Regions from separate parts of the Streptomyces sp. NPDC006544 genome, predicted to be linked through region 1. Evidence: riboswitches for the same ligand, from Rfam matches in the RefSeq annotation. Region 1 holds a riboswitch; the other holds the start of a gene.
The links. Region 1 has a riboswitch for glycine ahead of gcvT (glycine cleavage system aminomethyltransferase GcvT). Riboswitches for the same ligand answer to the same signal wherever they lie in the genome.
Positions count from the first base shown of each region.

Region 2: another riboswitch for glycine. It lies ahead of gcvP (aminomethyl-transferring glycine dehydrogenase); the one in region 1 lies ahead of gcvT (glycine cleavage system aminomethyltransferase GcvT).

Region 1 covers NZ_JBEXOV010000038.1:49,101-59,078, forward strand. The annotation lists gene ABZY44_RS19270 (ABC transporter substrate-binding protein) at 1-495, opposite strand, end outside; gene ABZY44_RS19275 (ABC transporter permease) at 527-1,519, opposite strand; gene ABZY44_RS19280 (enhanced serine sensitivity protein SseB C-terminal domain-containing protein) at 2,042-2,782, opposite strand; gene ABZY44_RS19285 (enhanced serine sensitivity protein SseB) at 2,849-3,559, opposite strand; gene ABZY44_RS19290 (AAA family ATPase) at 3,661-4,272, opposite strand; glycine riboswitch at 4,562-4,666, shown strand; gene gcvT (glycine cleavage system aminomethyltransferase GcvT) at 4,850-5,965, shown strand; gene gcvH (glycine cleavage system protein GcvH) at 6,126-6,506, shown strand; gene glyA (serine hydroxymethyltransferase) at 6,523-7,779, shown strand; gene ABZY44_RS19310 (APC family permease) at 7,960-9,639, shown strand; gene ABZY44_RS19315 (L-serine ammonia-lyase) at 9,823-9,978, shown strand, end outside.
Region 2 covers NZ_JBEXOV010000063.1:5,308-15,285, reverse strand. The annotation lists gene ABZY44_RS25800 (hypothetical protein) at 1-387, shown strand, start outside; gene ABZY44_RS25795 (DUF5999 family protein) at 673-876, shown strand; gene gcvP (aminomethyl-transferring glycine dehydrogenase) at 972-3,857, opposite strand; glycine riboswitch at 4,056-4,154, opposite strand; gene ABZY44_RS25785 (PRC-barrel domain-containing protein) at 4,272-4,637, shown strand; gene ABZY44_RS25780 (DNA polymerase IV) at 4,798-6,402, opposite strand; gene ABZY44_RS25775 (MerR family transcriptional regulator) at 6,525-7,181, opposite strand; gene ABZY44_RS25770 (bifunctional nuclease family protein) at 7,362-7,835, opposite strand; gene ABZY44_RS25765 (MerR family transcriptional regulator) at 7,932-8,705, opposite strand; gene ABZY44_RS25760 (FHA domain-containing protein) at 8,725-9,267, opposite strand; gene ABZY44_RS25755 (DUF881 domain-containing protein) at 9,751-9,978, opposite strand, start outside.

The DNA of each region.
Region 1 (9,978 bases):
GCCGGACAGCACGTCCTGCGCGAAGACGCGCTCGATGCCGTACTTGAAGTCCTTCGAGGTGATCGGCGTGCCGTCCTCGAACTTGACGCCGTCCTTGATCTTGACGGTGTACGTCTTGCCGTCGTTGCTCAGGACCGGGTCGGCCGCGGCGAGGTCCGGGACCAGCTTGGTGCCCGCGGCGCCCGGCTTGCTGTCGTACGCGAACAGCTGGCGGATGTAGAGCCGCTGCATGCTCCACACGAAGCCGTAGTACGCGCGCGCCGGGTCGAGGTAGTCGACGTCCTGGGGGGACCAGAGCTTGAGCTCTCCGCCCTTGGTGGTCGACGGGTTCACGATGCCCGTGGTCGCGGCGTTGAAGCCGCTGGCACCGGCCGCCGGCTTGCCCTCGGAGGGCTTCTTGGCGTCGTCCTTGGAGCACGCCACGGCGGACATCGACAGGGCAGCGACCACCGCGGTGATCGCGAGCGCCTTCTTTCTGCGGATCACGTTGTTCAACCTCCATTGGTGGGTGAATCGTTGAAGCGGTTCAGCTGCCCTTGGGGTCGAGTGCGTCGCGCAGCCCGTCCCCGAAGAGGTTGAACGCCAGGACGGTGATGAAGATCGTCATACCCGGGACCACCATGTACATGGGGTCGTCCTGGTAGATGGGGATGGCATCCGACAGCATCTTTCCCCAGGAGGCGGTGGGCGGTTTGACGCCGGCACCGAGGAAGCTGAGGGCCGCCTCCGTCAGGATGTTCGTCGGGATGATCAGCGTCGTGTAGACGAGGATCGGCGCGAACAGGTTCGGCAGCAGCTCCTTGATCAGGATGTAGCCGCGGCCGGCGCCCAGGCTGCGCGCCGCCTCCACGTACTCGCGTTCGCGCAGGGAGATCGTCTGGCCCCGCACGATGCGGCCGATGTAGGGCCACCCGAAGAAGCCGATGACGACGACGAGTACGCCCATGCGGACGCCCGAACCGGTGAAGCCCCAGAGGGAGTTGGGGACCACGGAGACCAGGGAGATGGTGAAGAGCAGCTGCGGGAAGGCCAGCAGCAGGTCCATCGTGCGGCTGATGAGGCCGTCGACCCAGCCGCCGAGGAAACCGGCCAGGGCGCCCAGCAGGCTGCCGAGGACGACGGAGACGAAGGCTGCGAGGAACGCGACGACCAGGGAGATGCGGGCGCCGAAGACGATCCGGCTGAACACGTCGCGCCCGTTGGTCGGTTCGACGCCCAGCAGGTAATCGGGGCTGATGCCGCCGAAGGACCCGAGCGGTGTGCCGAATTCCGGGTCGAGGAGATCCTCGTGGAACTCGTTGGGCGGGTGGCCCAGCAGGCTCACGATCAGCGGGGCGAAGACCGCCACCAGGATCAGGAGGATCACGACCACGCCGCCCGTCAGCGCGATCTTGTCGCGCTTGAGCCGCATCCAGGCGATGCGGCCGGGCGAGCGGCCTTCGATGGCCTTGGCTGGGACGTCGGCTACGGACACGGGTGCGGGAGTCTCCGCGCTCGTGTCGTGCAGTGGTGCCGTCATCGTGGTGGGGACCCCTCTCGGCCGACGGGTGGGCCGGCCCATGCCCGCCGCTGTGGCGGCGTTGGTGCGGAGTGGCGCTCGGAGTGCGGAGTACTGGAAGAGTGCGGGAGGGCCCGGGTGCGCGGGAGGCGCACTCGATGCCGTGCGGTGCTGGCAGTACTGGCGTAGCTGGTGGTGCGCGTGGTGCTGTGCGAAACGACAAGCGAATTTCCCGTGGCAGGTCCGCCTCCGGGAGGACTGACCTGCTCTTGGGTGGGGAGTCTTCATCGGGCGCTCGATCAGCCGCCAGACCCGCAGGTGAATGGATGCGCAACCGTGATGTGAGGGTCGAGTTCCCGTTATCCGGACTTCGCTGGCGTCTCAGCGGAGCAAGACCGTGCGTTCGGTGCGGAATGGGACATGGCGCCCAACTCGTCGTACCAGCATGCCTATTGGGCGTACATCAGCGGCGAAATCAGGACAACGCAAAGGCCGCACGGAACGCCTGTTCCGTGCGGCCTCGCATGGCTTGATACCGATGTCTCAGTAACCGGCCGCCTGTCCCTCGCGGTCGTAGAAGGGCCTCGTCTGCGCCCGGAGCCACATCGCCACGGGGTCGTGCTCGTCCGCGAGCGCGACCGTGCACACGGGCACGCCCTCGGGGACCACGCCGACGGACTGGCGCATCATCTCCCGTACGGACTCCAGCGCGGGCGCGGAGGCGTCGTAGAGGTCGAGCCCGACGGCCAGGTACGGAGACCCGAGCGCGGGCTGCACCCAGGCGCGGCGCAGCGAGCGGACGGCGGGCGTGCGGTGCGCGTGCTGCGTGAGCAGCCCGTAGAACTGCGGGAGCTCCAGGGCGGGCTCGGACAGCCGCAGCGGTCCCGCCGGCATCCGGTCGAGACCGGTGGCGATCCGGCGCAGGTCGGCCCAGGGGATGCCGACGCCGCCGCCCTGGGCATGGGGATTGAGCCACAGCCCCCAGCGGTCGGGGTAGAGGGCGCGGGCGATGTCCCGGCCGGTGACCACCTCGTAGCCCCGGTTCCAGCCACTGGCGGCCAGCTCCTGGGGGGAGGTCACGCAGGGCGCGTAGCCGAGGTTCTCGACCTCCATGCCGCCGTACTGGGCATCCGGCGAGCCGGGCTGCCCCTGCCAGAGCAGCATCCACAGCCGGCCCTCGGCGAGGGCGTGCAGGAGCGACTCGTAGCTCTCGTAGCGCCCGGGAGTCACCTGGCGCAGCATGTGCTCGACCTGCCCGACCGCGGCCGTGCCTGACGCACTCACCCGGTACCCCTCTTCGTCTGTTCGTCCGCCCGTCGCCCACGCGTGTCCACACCAGCTTAAGCGTGCCTACGGCAGGTAGAAGGGGCGCACGCGCGTAACGATGAAGTCGACGACCGGGTCCTCGGCGGCGTCGAGGAGGATCAACTGGACGGGCCAGGGGGCCGGTACGCGCGCCAGGGCGCGGCCCAGGGCCTCCATCGGGGCGTTTCGCATGTCGGTCGACCATCCCACCAGCTGGACGCCGACGTACAGCTCCGGGGCCCCGCCCTCGACGCTGGCGAGGCAGCGGTAGGCGGCCGTGACCGCCGCGGTGGCGCGGAACTCCTCCGCGGCGGCGGCCAGGAAGTCCACCGGGTCCTGCTGCCAGTCGGGTTCGAAGAGCCGGACCCGGCCGCCGGTGGCGGTGCCGTCGAGCGCGCTCCGGCCGGCGCGGCACAGCTCGGCGACGGCGGGCGGGGGGAGCGGGGCGCCGACGGCGCCCTCGGGATTGAGCGCGATGCCCAGCTGCGGGGGCAGGCCGCGGGCGAAGTCCACGGCGGGGGCCACGGCGAAGTCCATGGCGGGTCCGGCGCAGGCGCGGAACTGCTCCTCGGAGGTGTAGACGGGCACGTACGCGGCGCCGTTGATCTCCATGGTGGGCAGGCTCAGACTGCCCACGCCGCCGGGCAGCGGGATCCACACGTGGCTGCGCCCGAGCACCTCGACGATCCGCCCGCCGGCGTCCGCCTGCCCCAGCGCCGCCCCGAGCACCTGCTCCAGCTCGTTACCCGGCCACATGTACGCCTCCGCTTCGTTCACCCTTGTCCGCCCCGAGGTTAACGGTCGGCCCCGCCCCGCCCGCCGGGGGCCGGGCCGCGGCGGCCGCCGCGGCCGCGCGGCTACCGGAAGCCGATCTCCGTCAGGCGGGACGCCGCCGGCCGGTCCAGGAGGACCACCGACGCGCAGCCGGCCGGCGGACGGCCCGACTCCGCCTCGCGCAGCAGCCGGGCCACCGCGCCGCGGTGCCGGGCGAAGGCGTACGCCGACACCCCCCGCCCGCGCGCCGCCTGCCCAGCCCTGGCCTCCTCGGGGGTGGTGTCCAGGAGCACCAGGTGCAGCGCGCGGCCCCGGCGCCGGGCGGCCCCGGCGAGGACGGCCCGTACCCAGCTCTGGGTACCGCAGTCGTGGACCACGGCCGAGGCTCCGGAGCGCAGCACCCGCCACAGCCCCCAGTAGTGGGCGATCCGGACGGCCGGCCGGTACACCGCGTACGGCACGGGGGCCGGCATCAGGCGCTCCCACCGCTCGCGCGCGTCCTGGGAGTCGATGCCGCCGCCCTGTGCGGCCCGCTTGATCAGGGTGCTCTTGCCGCCGCCGGGCAGTCCGGACACCACCACGATGTCGCCGTCGGCGAAGCGCAGCCGGCCGGGGCCCGCCACCGCGCGCAGGTCCCGTACGACCGCCGTCGCCGGCTCGGCCGGCCCCCGCGCCGCGCCGCGCTGCGTGGGCACCCCGGCGGCGCCGCCCCCGCCGGTCCCCGCATCGGCTTCCGCGCCCGTCGTCGTGTTCGCTGCCGTGCTCGGTGCCGTGCTCGTTGCCGTGCTCGCTGCCGTCAGTGCTCCGAATCTCCGCACAGTGATCGCCTCCCCCGCGTCGGGCCACCGGGACCCGTCCCCTGAGTGTAAAGAGACGGTAATCCGGGACCACCGGTTCCGCTCCGCTTGCGGACCCCCTCCCCCATTCGGCCGCACGCCGTGCAATGATGTGCGCCATCTGGACACCAACTGCATACCGGCCGCTTGAATCCACGCGGGAGAGTCCCGGCGGGCCCGCAAGGCCGCGTCCGGGCGCCGAAGGAGCAAGTACCTCCCTTGAATCTCTCAGGCCCCGTACCGCGTGGATGAGGCAGATCTGAAAAGCGAGCCGCGCCACCGCCCGTGAGGGCACCGGCGCTGCTCCACCCAAGGTGCAAGTCGAAGGCCTTCCCCTGGAAGCGGGGAACTCTCGGCGAACCTCTCAGGTTCCGATGACAGATGGGGAGGAACTCCTCCTCGTCATGTCATGCCCTGGGACCCGGGAGCCACACCCATGAGCACTGCCCCCCGCCTGACCGCCCTCGATGCGCTGCACCGTTCACTCGGTGCGACCATGACCGATTTCGCGGGCTGGGACATGCCGCTGCGGTACAGCAGCGAGCGCGACGAGCACAACGCCGTCCGCACCAAGGCCGGCCTGTTCGACCTCTCCCACATGGGCGAGATCACCCTGACCGGCCCCGAGGCCGTCAAGGCCCTCGACTACGCGCTGGTGGGCAACATCTCCACCGTCGGCGTCGGCCGCGCCCGCTACACGCACATCTGCCAGGAGGACGGCGGGATCATCGACGACCTGATCGTCTACCGCCTCGGCGAGGACGAGTTCATGGTCGTCGCGAACGCCTCCAACGCGCAGGTCGTCCTCGACACGATCACCGAGCGCGCCGCCGGCTTCGACGCCGCGGTCCGCGACGACCGCGACGCGTACGCGCTGCTCGCGGTGCAGGGTCCGCAGTCCCCGGGCATCCTGGCCTCCCTCACGGACGCCGACCTGGACGGGCTGAAGTACTACGCCGGCCTGCCGGGCACGGTCGCCGGGGTGCCCGCGCTGATCGCCCGCACCGGTTACACCGGTGAGGACGGCTTCGAGCTCTTCGTCGCCCCCGAGCACGCCGTGGAGCTGTGGCAGGCGCTGACCAAGGCGGGCGAGGGTGTCGGCCTGGTGCCCGCGGGCCTGTCCTGCCGCGACACGCTGCGCCTGGAGGCGGGCATGCCGCTGTACGGGCACGAGCTGACCACCTCCCTCACCCCGTTCGACGCGGGTCTGGGCCGGGTCGTGAAGTTCGAGAAGGAGGGCGACTTCGTCGGCCGCGCCGCCCTGGAGGCCGCCGCCGAGCGCGCCGCCGCCAGCCCGCCGCGCAAGCTGGTCGGCCTGATCGCCGAGGGCCGCCGCGTTCCGCGCGCCGGCTTCTCCGTGACGTTCGACGGCCAGGTCGTCGGCGAGGTCACCTCGGGCGCCCCGTCCCCGACGCTGGGCAAGCCGATCGCGATGGCCTATGTCGACGCGGCGCACGCCGCGCCCGGCACCTCCGGCGTCGGCGTGGACATTCGCGGTACGCATGAGGCGTACGAGGTCGTGGCTCTGCCGTTCTACAAGCGGCAGAAGTAACTCTGTACGGGACCGCTGCCGTTCGGGTCGCCCCGCCGGGGCTCCCGCACCGGTTCCCGTACGCCCTCGCGCCCGCGCTCCGTCCCGGTCCGTCCCGGTCCGTCTCGGCACGCAGGACCACCGTTCGTATCCACTCCCCCGCATCCAGGAGAATCAGGTCATGAGCAACCCCCAGCAGCTGCGTTACAGCAAGGAGCACGAGTGGCTGTCGGTCGCCGAGGACGGCGTCTCGACGGTCGGCATCACGGAGTTCGCGGCCAACGCGCTCGGTGACGTCGTATACGCCCAGCTCCCCGAGGTCGGCGACACGGTGACGGCAGGCGAGACCTGTGGCGAGCTGGAGTCGACCAAGTCGGTCAGCGACCTGTACTCCCCCGTCACCGGCGAGATCGTCGAGGCCAACCAGGACGTCGTGGACGACCCGTCCCTGGTGAACTCGGCCCCGTTCGAGGGTGGCTGGCTCTTCAAGGTGCGCGTCACGGAGGAGCCGGCCGACCTGCTCTCCGTGGACGAGTACGCCAAGCTCACCTCCGGCAACTGACCCCAGGGGATCGAAGATGTCTGCAATGAACACCCCTCTCCACGAGCTCGACCCGGACGTCGCCGCCGCTGTCGACGCCGAACTCGTGCGCCAGCAGTCGACCCTGGAAATGATCGCGTCGGAGAACTTCGCCCCGGTCGCCGTCATGGAGGCCCAGGGCTCGGTCCTGACCAACAAGTACGCCGAGGGCTACCCCGGCCGCCGCTACTACGGCGGCTGCGAGCACGTGGACGTCGTCGAGCAGATCGCGATCGACCGCATCAAGGCGCTGTTCGGCGCCGAGGCCGCGAACGTGCAGCCCCACTCGGGTGCGCAGGCCAACGCGGCCGCGATGTTCGCGCTGCTGAAGCCGGGCGACACGATCATGGGCCTGAACCTGGCCCACGGTGGCCACCTGACCCACGGCATGAAGATCAACTTCTCCGGCAAGCTCTACAACGTGGTCCCGTACCACGTCGACGAGACCGGCCAGGTCGACATGGCCGAGGTCGAGCGCCTCGCCAAGGAGTCCAAGCCGCAGCTGATCGTCGCGGGCTGGTCCGCCTACCCGCGCCAGCTGGACTTCGCCGCCTTCCGCCGCATCGCGGACGAGGTCGGCGCGTACCTGATGGTCGACATGGCCCACTTCGCCGGCCTGGTCGCCGCGGGTCTGCACCCGAACCCGGTGCCGCACGCCCACGTCGTGACCACCACCACGCACAAGACCCTCGGCGGTCCGCGCGGCGGTGTCATCCTGTCGACGCAGGAGCTGGCCAAGAAGATCAACTCCGCGGTCTTCCCGGGCCAGCAGGGCGGTCCGCTGGAGCACGTGATCGCGGCCAAGGCCGTCTCCTTCAAGATCGCGGCCTCGCCCGAGTTCAAGGAGCGCCAGGAGCGCACCCTGGCGGGCGCCAAGATCATCGCCGAGCGCCTGGTGCAGCCGGACGTCACCGAGGTCGGCGTGTCCGTCCTCTCCGGCGGTACGGACGTCCACCTGGTCCTGGTCGACCTGCGCAACTCCGAGCTGGACGGCCAGCAGGCCGAGGACCGGCTCCACGAGATCGGCATCACGGTCAACCGGAACGCCATTCCGAACGACCCGCGCCCGCCGATGGTCACCTCCGGCCTGCGCATCGGTACCCCGGCCCTGGCCACGCGCGGTTTCGGCGCGGAGGACTTCACCGAGGTCGCGGAGATCATCGCGGCCGCGCTGAAGCCGGCCTTCGACGGCGACTCCCTGAAGGCGCGCGTCTCGGCGCTCGCCGGGAAGTTCCCGCTGTACCCGACGCTCTGACGTCACCGTGAGGGGCCCGGCGCCTGCCCGTTCGTCCACGGGCTCCGGGCCCCTCTCATGACCAAAGGCCTGATGGAACCTGCCGATCGCCACTGATTCGTTTTATTTCATGGCAAATAGGCTGCGAATAAGGAGTCGCCGGACTCGACGGTCCCCTCGGCAGGACGGACAGCACACCTCATGGACATGAGCGCGGCCAACAGGAAGGGGCTCAGCCTCTTCGCCCTGATCATGATCGGGCTCGGCTCGATCTTCGGCTCGGGGTGGCTCTTCGGCGCCGGCCGGGCAGCCACCGTCGCGGGGCCCGCGGCCATCGTCGCCTGGGTCATCGGCGCCGTGCTCATCGGCATGATCGCCATGTCGTACGCGGAGTTGGGCGCCGCCTACCCGCTGCCCGGCTCGATGGCCCGCTTCGGCGCCCTCTCGCACGGACCCGTGCTGGGCTTCATCACCGGCTGGGCGGGCTGGATCGCCATCGCCGCACTGATCCCGATCGAGTCCATCGCCGGTACGCAGTACATGTCGTCCTGGAACTTCGGCTGGGCCAGGGGCCTGGTCGAGAACGGCGGCCTGACGACCTCCGGCATGGCGATGGCGCTGTTCCTGACGGTAGCCCTGTGGCTGGCCTGCTACTGGTCGGTGGCGCTGCTCGCCAAGGCGAACAATCTGCTCACCCTCGTCAAGTTCGCCATCCCGGTGCTCGCCGTGATCGCCCTGATCGCCTCCGGCTTCCACCCGGGCAACTTCACCGACCACGGCGGTTTCGCACCCAACGGCTGGTCCGCCGTCATGACCGCCGTCACCACGTCCGGTGTGGTCTTCGCCTTCAACGGCTTCCAGGCCGTCGTCAACCTCGGCGGCGCCGCCAAGAACCCCGGGCGCGCCATTCCGCTGGCCCTGGTCGGCGCCCTCTCGCTGGGCCTCGTCATCTACCTGGCCCTGCAGATCGCCTTCATCGGCGGTGTCCCGCCCGAGAAGCTGGCCGAGGCCGGCGGCTGGAGCGGCATCGACTTCTCCTCTCCGTTCGCCGACCTGGCCAAGATGCTGATGCTGCACTGGGTCGTCACGATGCTCCAGTTCGGTGCCTTCATCTCGCCGTCCGGCGCCAACATCGGCAACGTCGCCTCGGCCTCGTACATGGCGCAGAACCTCGCGGACACCGGGTTCTTCCCGAAGAAGATCCGGGAGGTCCACCCCAGGTACGGCACCGCGCGTCCCGCGATGTGGCTCAACCTCGGCTTCTCGGTCCTGCTCCTGGTCACCGTCGGCCACAGCTGGGAAGCTCTGGCCGGCGTCGTCTCCGCCGCGATGGTGGTCTCGTACCTGATCGGCCCTGTCGCGGTCGGCGTCCTCCGCGCCACGAAGCCCGAGCTGCCGCGGCCCTTCCGCCTGCCGGCGGCCAGGATCCTCTGCCCGGTCACCTTCGCCTTCGCCGCCTGCGCCCTGTACTGGTCGAAGTGGCCGGACACCGGCAAGGTGGTGCTGCTCACCCTGGTCGCCGCCCCGATCGCGGCCGTGGTGCTCCAGCGCAGGGGCGAGAAGAACCTCGTCCGTCAGTTCGCCCCGGCCTGGTGGATGATCGTCTTCCTGTTGTGGCTGGGCACGCTCTCGGCGCTCGGCAGCGAGGAATTCGGCGGCCGCGGGGTCATCCCCGGCGGTGTGGACATCGCCGTCGTGGGCCTCTCGGCCCTGGGCTTCTACTTCTGGGCCGTCCGGTCCGGGGTCAAGGCCCACTGTGCCGGTCTTCCGGGGCCGGACCCGATCCTGGACGCCGCCCCGGCCGGGGCGGCCGCGGAAACCGGCGCGACCGGCGCGACCGGCGCGACTGACGTACCGGAGCACGCACTGTCCCACGCCTGACCACCACCCCCGACCCTCGACCCTCGACCTCCGACCTCCGATCTCCGACCCCCGACCCCTCCGACAGCCGAGCCGTTCACCTCACCGCGTTAAGCTCGTCTGCCGGACAAAATCCGCAGATCCACCCGATCAACCCCTCCTGCCCCGCTTCCCACCCACGAGCAGACATAGGAGTCCGCAACCGTGGCCATCTCCGTCTTCGATCTCTTCTCGATCGGCATCGGTCCCTCTTCCTCCCACACCGTCGGACCGATGCGCGCCGCGCGCATGTTCGTGACCCGGCTCAAGAAGGACGGTTTCCTGGCCCAGACCGCGTCCGTCCGCGCGGAGCTCTTCGGC
Region 2 (9,978 bases), on a different contig from region 1:
CGCAGCGGGGACCGCTACGTCGCGGCGGCCGACACCCGGCTCACCCCGGACGGCTGGGCCTTCTCCCACTTCTTCGAGGGCCCCTACGTCGCCGCCACCGAACGCGCGCTGCGCCAGGCGGAATCGCTCGGCAAGAACTACCAGCCGCGACTGCTGTCCGTTCCCGAGCTGTACATGCTGACGCTGTGGCTGCACGGTTCGGTGGGGGCCGACGCCTCCGCCGGACTGCCGGCCGCGGCCGATCTGCTGATCCCGCTGGCACCCGCCCCGCCGGGCATCGCCGCCTACCGGCCGCACCCCGTCTCCGAACTGCTGCCCGTCCTGACCCACCGGCTCACACCGTCGGCGCCGCCGGTCCCGCCCTCGGTGGCGGCGCCTGCCGCCTGAGCGGGCCACCCGCGCCGGACGGCGCCCATCCGTCCGGCCCATTCGGCCTAGCCCACTCGGGCCCCCTGCGAACCATCCGAAAGGACAGGGGAGTTGAGCTGAACCGCCCGCACGAGTGATGCGTCATCAATCCATGAGGACAGCTGCGGGGAAATCCCTGCGGACACCCTGTCGTCGGGGAACACTGGGGACCCTGACCAAGCCGAGTCGTTGATACGGGGGGCGGCCATGAACAACGCATCGAGCCGCAGCACGCACACCACACCGCAGCGAAAGAACGCATCCATGTGCCAGCACAAGCCAGCATGCCCGACCGCCGACTCCGCCGACCGGGAGGCCGCACACCCCGTGGCCGTGCACCCGGAACAGGGCTGGAGCCTGCTGTGCAACGGCGTCCTGCTCTTCGAGGACACCGGTGAGCTGCTGCCGGACGGCCAGATCATCGCGCCCCACCGCGCCCTCGCGGCGCACGGGATGAGGGCGGCCTAGCCGCGGCCCGTCCGCCGGCAGCCGGTGCCGAAAGGGGCCGGTCCGGGAGTACCACTCCCGGACCGGCCCCTTCGTCTGCCTGGAACCCGTGGGTCCTAGTTGTCGTACTCGTCCAGCGGCGGGCAGGAACACACCAGGTTCCGGTCACCGAAGGCACCGTCGATGCGGCGCACCGGCGGCCAGTACTTCTCGGCGGCGGAGACCCCGCCCGGGAAGACGGCCTCGTCGCGGGTGTACGGGTGGTTCCACTCGCCGCCCAGCGCCGCCGCCGTGTGCGGGGAGTTGGCCAGCGGGTTGTCGTCCACCGGCCATTCGCCGGCCGCGACCCGCTCGACCTCCGCGCGGATCGCGATCATCGCGTCGCAGAAGCGGTCGATCTCGGCGAGGTCCTCGGACTCCGTCGGCTCGATCATGAGCGTGCCGGCGACCGGGAAGGACATGGTCGGCGCGTGGAACCCGTAGTCGATCAGACGCTTGGCGATGTCGTCGATGCTGACACCCGTCGCCTTCGACAGCGGGCGCATGTCGATGATGCACTCGTGCGCGACCAGGTTGCCCGGCCCGGTGTAGAGCACCGGGTAGTGCGGCTCCAGGCGCTTGGCGATGTAGTTGGCGCCGAGCACCGCGACCTGGGTGGCGCGCTTGAGGCCTTCTCCGCCCATGAGCCGCACGTACGACCAGGAGATCGGCAGGATGCCGGCCGAGCCCCACGGCGCGGCGGAGATCGGGCCGACGCCCGTCTCGGGACCGGCGGTCGGCTGCAGCGGGTGGTTCGGCAGGTAGGGGGCCAGGTGCGCCCGGACACCGACCGGGCCCACGCCCGGACCGCCGCCGCCGTGCGGGATGCAGAAGGTCTTGTGCAGGTTCAGGTGCGAGACGTCGCCGCCGAAGTGACCCGGCTTGGCCAGGCCCACCAGGGCGTTGAGGTTCGCGCCGTCCACGTAGACCTGGCCGCCGGCATCGTGCACCTGGGCGCAGATCTCGGCGACGTGCTCCTCGAACACACCGTGCGTGGAGGGGTAGGTGATCATCAGCACGGCGAGTTCGTCGCGGTACTGCTCGATCTTTGCCCGCAGGTCGGCCGCGTCCACCTCGCCGTCGTCGGCGGTCTTCACCACGACGACCTTCATGCCGGCCATCACGGCGCTCGCGGCGTTGGTGCCGTGCGCGGAGGACGGAATGAGGCAGACGGTGCGCTGCTCGTCACCGTTCGCCCGGTGGTAGGCGCGGACGGCCAGCAGGCCGGCGAGCTCACCCTGGGAGCCGGCGTTCGGCTGGATGGAGACCTTGTCGTAGCCGGTGACCTCGCAGAGACGTTCCTCCAGCTCGGTGATGAGCGTGAGGTACCCCTCCGCCTGCTCCACCGGGGCGAACGGGTGCAGCTGGCCGAACTCGGGCCAGGTGACCGACTCCATCTCTGTGGTCGCGTTCAGCTTCATCGTGCAGGAGCCCAGCGGGATCATGCCGCGGTCCAGCGCGTAGTCCTTGTCCGAGAGCTTGCGCAGGTAGCGCAGCATCGCGGTCTCGGAGCGGTGCTGGTGGAAGACCGGGTGGGTCAGGTACGCGTCCTCGCGCAGCAGTCCCTCCGGGAGCGCGTCGGCCGTGGTGGCGTCGAGCGCCTCCAGGTCGGCCTCGACCCCGAAGGCCGCCCAGACGGCTTCGACGTCGGCGCGCAGGGTCGTCTCGTCACAGGAGGCGGAGACCAGGTCGGCGTCCACCTGGTACAGGTTGACCCCGCCCTCGCGGGCGGCGGCCACGACCTCGGCGGCGCGGCCGGGGACCCGGGCGGTGACGGTGTCGAAGTAGGCGCCGTGCACGATCTCGACCCCGCCGGCCGTCAGGCCCGCGGCGAGGAGGGCGGCGTAGCGGTGGGTGCGGCGGGCGATCGTCCGCAGGCCGTCCGGACCGTGGTAGACGGCGTACATGCCGGCCATGACGGCGAGCAGCACCTGCGCGGTGCAGATGTTGCTGGTGGCCTTCTCGCGGCGGATGTGCTGCTCACGGGTCTGGAGCGCCAGGCGGTAGGCCTTGTTGCCGTCCGCGTCCACGGAGACGCCGACGAGGCGGCCGGGCAGCGAGCGGGCGTGCTTGGCCTGGACGGCCATGTATCCGGCGTGCGGTCCGCCGAAGCCCATGGGGACACCGAAGCGCTGCGTGGTGCCGACCGCGATGTCCGCGCCCAGCTCGCCCGGGGAGGTCAGCAGGGTCAGGGCGAGCAGGTCGGCCGAGACGGCGACGATCGCGCCGAGCTCGTGCGCCTGGTCGATGACCGGCTTGATGTCCCGAACGGCACCGGAGGCGCCCGGGTACTGGACCAGTACGCCGTAGACGCCGCGCTCGGCGGCCTCGGCCGGGACGCCCCCGGACAGGTCGGCGACGACGACCTCGATGCCGATCGGCTCGGCACGGGTCTGGATCACCGCGATGGTCTGCGGCAGCGCGTCGGCGTCGACGAGGAAGACGTTGCCCTTGGCCTTGCCCACGCGGCGGGCGAGCGTCATGGCCTCGGCGGCCGCGGTGCCCTCGTCGAGCAGGGAGGCGCCCGAGGTCGGCAGGCCGGTCAGCTCGGCGACGACGGTCTGGAAGTTCAGCAGGGCTTCGAGACGGCCCTGGGAGATCTCGGGCTGGTAGGGCGTGTACGCCGTGTACCAGGCCGGGTTCTCCATGACGTTGCGCAGGATCACCGGCGGCGTGAACGTCCCGTAGTAGCCGAGACCGATCATGGAGGAGAGGACCTGGTTGCGGTCGGCGAGCTGGCGCAGCTCGGCCAGCACCTCGGCCTCGGTCCGCGCCTCGGGCAGGTTCAGCGCGTCAGTGGTCTTGATCACATCCGGTACCGCGGCGGCGGTCAGTTCGTCCAGGGAGCCGTAGCCCACCTGGGCGAGCATCTTGGCCTGCGCCTCGGCATCCGGGCCGATGTGGCGCTGCTCGAAGGGGATGCCTCGCTCCAGCTGGGAGAGCGGAATGCGGTTGGCGGTCATGTACGGAGGCCTCCTGGTCGTACGACCTGCGAGGGGTGCCTCGGCGCGGGCACCCGGACGGCCTCCCCCTCTGTCATCACAACCTGAGAGTTTCACCGGGCCCCTCGAGGATCGCTCGCGAGGTCCGGTTTTCACCGTCGGTGAGGAGGGGAACCGGCACTGCGCGCCCGGTACCCGCCCTGCTTTCCAGAGTGGCCTCACCTACGTGCGGTACGTATGCCTGAGAGATTCCGGGGAGGATTTGCTCCTTCGGCGCCTCCGTCGAGCTCACTCGGAGGACTCTCCCGCACAGGGTCAACAGCCGTCACCCAGCCTACCAGCGAGGATCCGGGGCCTCCCTCGAGTGGCCCCCTCTCCGGAAATGCACTTTTGTAGTCATAACGGAGGAGTTGCGACCAGTGGAGGGACCGGACCGTGCAGACTGACATCGATCCGCGCAGCCTGATCGGCCGCAAGGCGTTCGACCGCCACGGCACCAAGATCGGCACCATCGACGAGGTCTACCTCGACGACGCCACGGGCGTCCCGGAATGGGCCGCCGTACGGACCGGCCTCTTCAGCCGGGACGCCTTCGTCCCGCTGGAACCGAGCGAGCTGGTGGGCGAGACCCTGCACGTGCCCTTCGAGCGTTCCCTCATCAAGGACGCGCCCGATTTCGGCGTGGGCCGTCACCTCTCCCCCGAACAGGAGCTGCAGCTCTACCACCACTACGGCCTCGACGTGGCCCTCCCCAGCGAGTTCCGGCGCGACTTCGGCCGGCTCGCGGGTGACGAGGGCTGAGGGCTGTCCCGCAATCCCCGGTGGGTCAGCGCACGGCGTCGGATGCGGTGCATCGCAAGGCGGAGGAGCGCCCCCATACTGGGCGTATTCGGGCGTTCCGACAACGCGGCGAGGTGCCGTAGCTGGCGTCGTGCGCCCGCCGGGGATTGCGGGACAGCCCTCAGGCCGTCCCTTCCGGATCTCGCCGGTCCCCTCCTCGGGGTCCGGCCGGTACGCCCACCAGCGGCAGCGGATCGGACGGCTCGAGCTGGGGATCGTCCACCAGGAAGGTGCGCACCCGGCCCGGCTCCGAACCGGGCCGCTCGAACCGCACGGTCACCCGCCCGACCCCGCTGCCCTGGACCCACCCCGGCCCGTACACCGTGTGCCGAACGTCTTGCCCCGCCTGCCAGAGCCTCCCGTGGACCGCCCCGGCCTCGCCGGGCGGTCCGCCGCCGGCGGCCGCCTCAGCGGCCACGGCTCCTCCCCCGGGCGCCGGCGCCCCGGCGGCCGGCTCGTCCTCCGCCCCACTGGCCTCCGCCGACTCCTGCGCTTCTGCGCCCGCACCCGCCCCGGCCGCCTCAGGAGCCCCCGCGGCCCCGTCCGGCTCAACGGCTCCGGGGGCCCCCGTCGCCCCCGCCTCGCCCGCCTCGCCCGCCTCGCCCGCCTCGCCCGCCTCAGCCGTCGGCGCGGCCTCGCCGTCCGCACGGGCGGCCAGCGCGAAGGCGAAGAGGTCCTCCTGCGTGTAGTCCGCCAGCCCCGTCACGCCCACGCCCAGCAGCCGCACGCCGCCCGTGGTGTCCACTGCCTCCAGCAGCCGCGCCGCGGCCTCCCGCACCACCGCCGGGTCGTCGGTGGGGCCCCGCAGCGTCTCGGACCGGGTCAGCGTGGAGAAGTCGTAGCGCCGCACCTTGAGGACGATCGTCCGCCCCGAGTGCCCGGACTCCCGCAGGCGGTGCACGCACCGGTCCGCGAGCCGCCCCACCTCGCCGCGGATCCGCACCCGGTCGTGCAGGTCCACGTCGAAGGTGTCCTCGACCGACACGGACTTCGCGTCGCGCTCCGCGACCACCGGCCGCTCGTCCAGGCCCAGCGCCATCCGGTACAGCCCGAGCCCGTGCGAGCGCCCCACCATCCGGACCAGCTCGTCCTCGCCGGCCTTCGCCAGCTCCCCGACCGTGGTGATCCCGGCCCGCCGCAGGTGCTCGCCCGTGGCCGGCCCCACCCCGGGCAGGGTCCGTACCGACAGCGGCGCGAGGTGCGCCCGCTCCGTGCCGACCTCGATCAGGAGCAGCCCCGCCGGTTTGGCCTCCTCGGAGGCCACCTTGGCCAGCATCTTGGACCCGGCCAGTCCGACCGATCCGCTGAGCCCGGTCGCGGCCATGATGTCCGCCCGCAGCCGCTCCCCGGCGGCCCGCGCACCCGCCGCGTCGAAGGCGACGCCGCCCGCCTCCAGGTCCACGAAGGCCTCGTCCAGGCTCAGCGGCTCGACGAGCGGGGACAGTTCCCGCAGGAGGGCCATGACGATGTCGCTGACCGACCGGTACAGGCTGAAGCGCGGGATCAGGTACGCCCCGTTCGGACAGAGCCGGCGCGCCTGGGCCGTCGGCATCGCCGAGTGGACCCCGTACCGCCTGGCCTCGTACGAGCAGGTGGCCACGACCCCGCGCGGCCCGAGCCCGCCGACGATGACGGCCTTGCCGCGCAGGCTCGGCTTCGACGCCTGTTCCACCGAGGCGTAGAAGGCGTCCATGTCCAGATGCAGGATGGTCGGCGCGGCTCTCACAACCCCGATGCTGCCCTACGCCACCGACAATCGGCCCCAGGCGGTCCGGCCTGGCCCGCCGTGCGGGCGGGCGGTGCCGGACGGACCGGCACCCTCCTGCCGGACCGTCCCTTCCGAGCCCTCTAGACGGCCCGGTTGCGCCGCGCGGCCAACTCGTCCGCGGGGTTGTGGCCGGCCACCGTCTCGCCGGTGTCCACGCGTTCTCCGTGCAGCTGCAACAGCGCGTTCTCGACGTCGCGCCAGACCACGCCGACGGCGATTCCGAAGATTCCCTGACCGCCCTGGAGCAGGCCGACGACCTGCTCCGGGGAGGTGCACTCGTACACCGTGGCGCCGTCGCTCATCAGGGTCATGCGCTCGAGGTCCGAGAAACCGCGGTCGCGCAGGTGCTGCACGGCGGTGCGGATGTTCTGCAGCGCCACCCCGGTGTCCAGGAAGCGCTTGACGATCTTGAGGACCACCACGTCGCGGAAGCTGTACAGGCGCTGCGTGCCCGACCCGTACGCGGACCGTACGCTCGGCTCCACCAGCCCGGTCCGCGCCCAGTAGTCGAGCTGCCGGTACGTGATGCCGGCCGCGGCACACGCCGTCGGCCCGCGGTAGCCCACCTGTTCCGCGACCGGCTCGCCACCCTGGGGCCCCACCGGCCCCATCGAACCGACCGGCGCGGGCTCCGGCTGACGGCGCGCGGAACTTACCGCACCACCGTGCAGCGGGTACGGCCCACCGTCACTCCGTGCGGGGATGCCCCCGGTCATACCGTCGCCCGTGACTCTCACGCCGACCCTCCGTCCTTGACCTGCCACCTCGAAGGTAGGCAGTCACCAGGGGTGCGTCAACGATCGCCACACTCGGCACGCCGAGTGATAATCACCCTGAGAGTGGTTTCCCGTACCCCAAAGCGGGGAAAGGCTACTCGAATGGGCTTCGATTCCCCGGAGCACGAGGCGGCCCGAGCCTCACTGCGGGCCGGTACCGAAGTCCTCGGGCGAGATCTGGTCGAGGAACTCGCGGAACTTCTCCACCTCGTCCTCCTGCTCGTCCGGAATCGCGATTCCGGCGTCGTCCAGCACGCCGTCGCTGCCGTAGATCGGCGTCCCGGTCCGCAGGGCGAGCGCTATGGCGTCGGACGGCCTCGCGCTCACCTCGACTCCACTGGCGAAGACGAGCTCCGCATAGAAAACGCCCTCCCGCAGATCCGTGATCCGGACTTCGGTGAGTTCCTCGCCGACCGCCTCCAGCACGTCCTTGAACAGGTCGTGCGTCAGCGGACGGGCAGGGGCCATGCCCTGCTGCGCGAAGGCAATGGCGGTCGCCTCCCCCGGTCCGATCCAGATGGGGAGGTACCGGTCGCCTCCCACTTCACGCAGGAGCACGATCGGTTGGTTCGAGGGCATTTCCACCCGGACACCCACAACGTCGAGCTCGTTCACACAGCAACCCTAGGACCTGCCCGGCCGGTTTGGGTAGTCGGGCTCCCCCAAGCCTGCCCCCAGAGGCCCTCCGGAACCCCTCGGAAGGCCCCACAATCAGTGCAGTCGCACTCCGAGAGCCGTTTGTACGAGCGCCTCGTGCAGGCGCACGGAGAGCCCCGCGAGCTCCTTCATGGTGGCCTCCGCGTGCGCCCTGGTCTGCGGATTGCGGTGCCGGCGCAGCGGCGCGACGACCTGCTCGACCAGCCCGGCCTCCCGGTCGGCCGCGGCCTTCATCGCCCGGAGATGGCGCGGCTCCAGCCCGAATCTGCCGAGATCGGCCACCAGACGGGCCACGGTGACGGCCTCGGCGTCGAATCCGCCGCCCGGTGCCTCGGCGAGCAGCCCGTAGGACTCCCATTCCACGAGCTGCACCTCGTCCACCTCCGCGGCGGCGATCAGCTCGGCCCGGCCCACGCGGGCCACGGTCGGCCGCTCCCGGCCCACCTCGCCGTAGAGGGCGACGGGGCTCGTGGGGTCGATGGACTCCCCGTGCGCCGCGGGCGCCGGGATGCGGATCTGCTCGCCCCGGGCGAGGGCGTCGAGCTGCTCGCGAATGACGCGCAACGGAAGGTAGTGGTCGCGCTGGAGCCGCAGGATGCGCCCGAGGCGCTCCACGTCGCCGGTGCTGAACTTGCGGTATCCGGACGGCGTGCGCGTGGGCTCGACGAGCCCCTCCGCTTCCAGGAAACGGATCTTGGAGATCGTCACGTCGGGGAACTCGTCACGCAGCATCGTGAGCACCGTGCCGATGCTCACCAGCCGCCCGGCGGAGGCGGCGGTGCCGGCGGCGCCGCTCTTGGCGGCACCGCCTGCCGGGGTACGCAGCATGGGACCTTCCCTTGAAGGGTCAGTGCCCCCGCAGGCTCGCGTAGAAGACCAGCCGGTACTTGCCGATCTGCACTTCGTCACCGTTGTGGAGGGAGACGGAGTCGATCGGTTCCCGGTTCACGTACGTGCCGTTGAGACTGCCGACGTCGGAGACGGTGAAGCCCCCGTCCTGGCTCCTGCGGAATTCGACATGGCGCCGGGAGACGGTGACGTCGTCCAGGAAGATGTCGCTCTGCGGGTGCCGGCCGGCCGTCGTGAGCTCGCCGTCCAAGAGGAAGCGGCTGCCGGAGTTGGGGCCGCGCCGCACGATCAGCAGGGCGGAACCCGGAGGCAGCGCTTCCACCGCGGCCTGGGCCTCGGGGGACAGCGAGGACGACACGTGCGTCTGTCCCGACACCTCGGCCTCGTAGGCCTCGAGGCCCGAGATCGAGATGGTGGACGTGGTCTCCGAGGCACGCTCCGGCGTCAGGCCCGCCCGCAACGGCGCCCCGCAGTTGGAGCAGAATCGGCTGGCCGCATCGCTGCGGTGCCCGCACCTGCTGCAAATCTGCTCGGCCGACATGGACGGCTCCTCGCGCCGCGGCTGCCCCGCGGAGGCGTTGGTGGCATACGGGTCGGGCGCAAACCCTCCACCCGTACTTGAGGTTGATGGTTCACCGAAACCTATGCGTCCGGTACCGGCAGGGTCAACAGCCGACGCGCCCTGCGCGCCCGGAATGTCACCGGCGCCGGCGACCTCGTCCCGGAAGAGCGGCCGGTCGCCCTGCCCCTCCACGTCTCCGTGCCCCGCGCGGTGCCTGGCCGCACCGCTTTCCTCGCGGTTCTTCTTGCCGAACAACTTCTCAAACAACTTCACGGGCGATTCCCCTTGACCGAAACAGACCCGCCCGTGGGGCAGGACGAACTCCGAATGCAACACCTGCCGACCCGGACATACTTACAACGTCCGTAACCATCAGACAGTTTCCACCACGCACCGCGACTTCGGCGCGTCGACCCCCCGCAGGCATCAAGCGGCGTGAGCCGGTCCGCTCCCCGTCCCGTCTCACGGCGATGACAACCGAGCGTAGTCAGGCTGCTTCGCGGCACGCAAGGCATCCACAACGATCTTCGCCGGTCGTGTGACGGTGACGACCGCCTGCTCCTTCTCCAGCGACTGGACGACGCCGCCCGGAATGTTGAGCGCCGGCTCCAGATCCTGCGGCTTGCCGATCACCTTGAACTCGTACGGCTGTGTGATCTTCTTACCGTCGATCGCCACGCCACCGCCCTC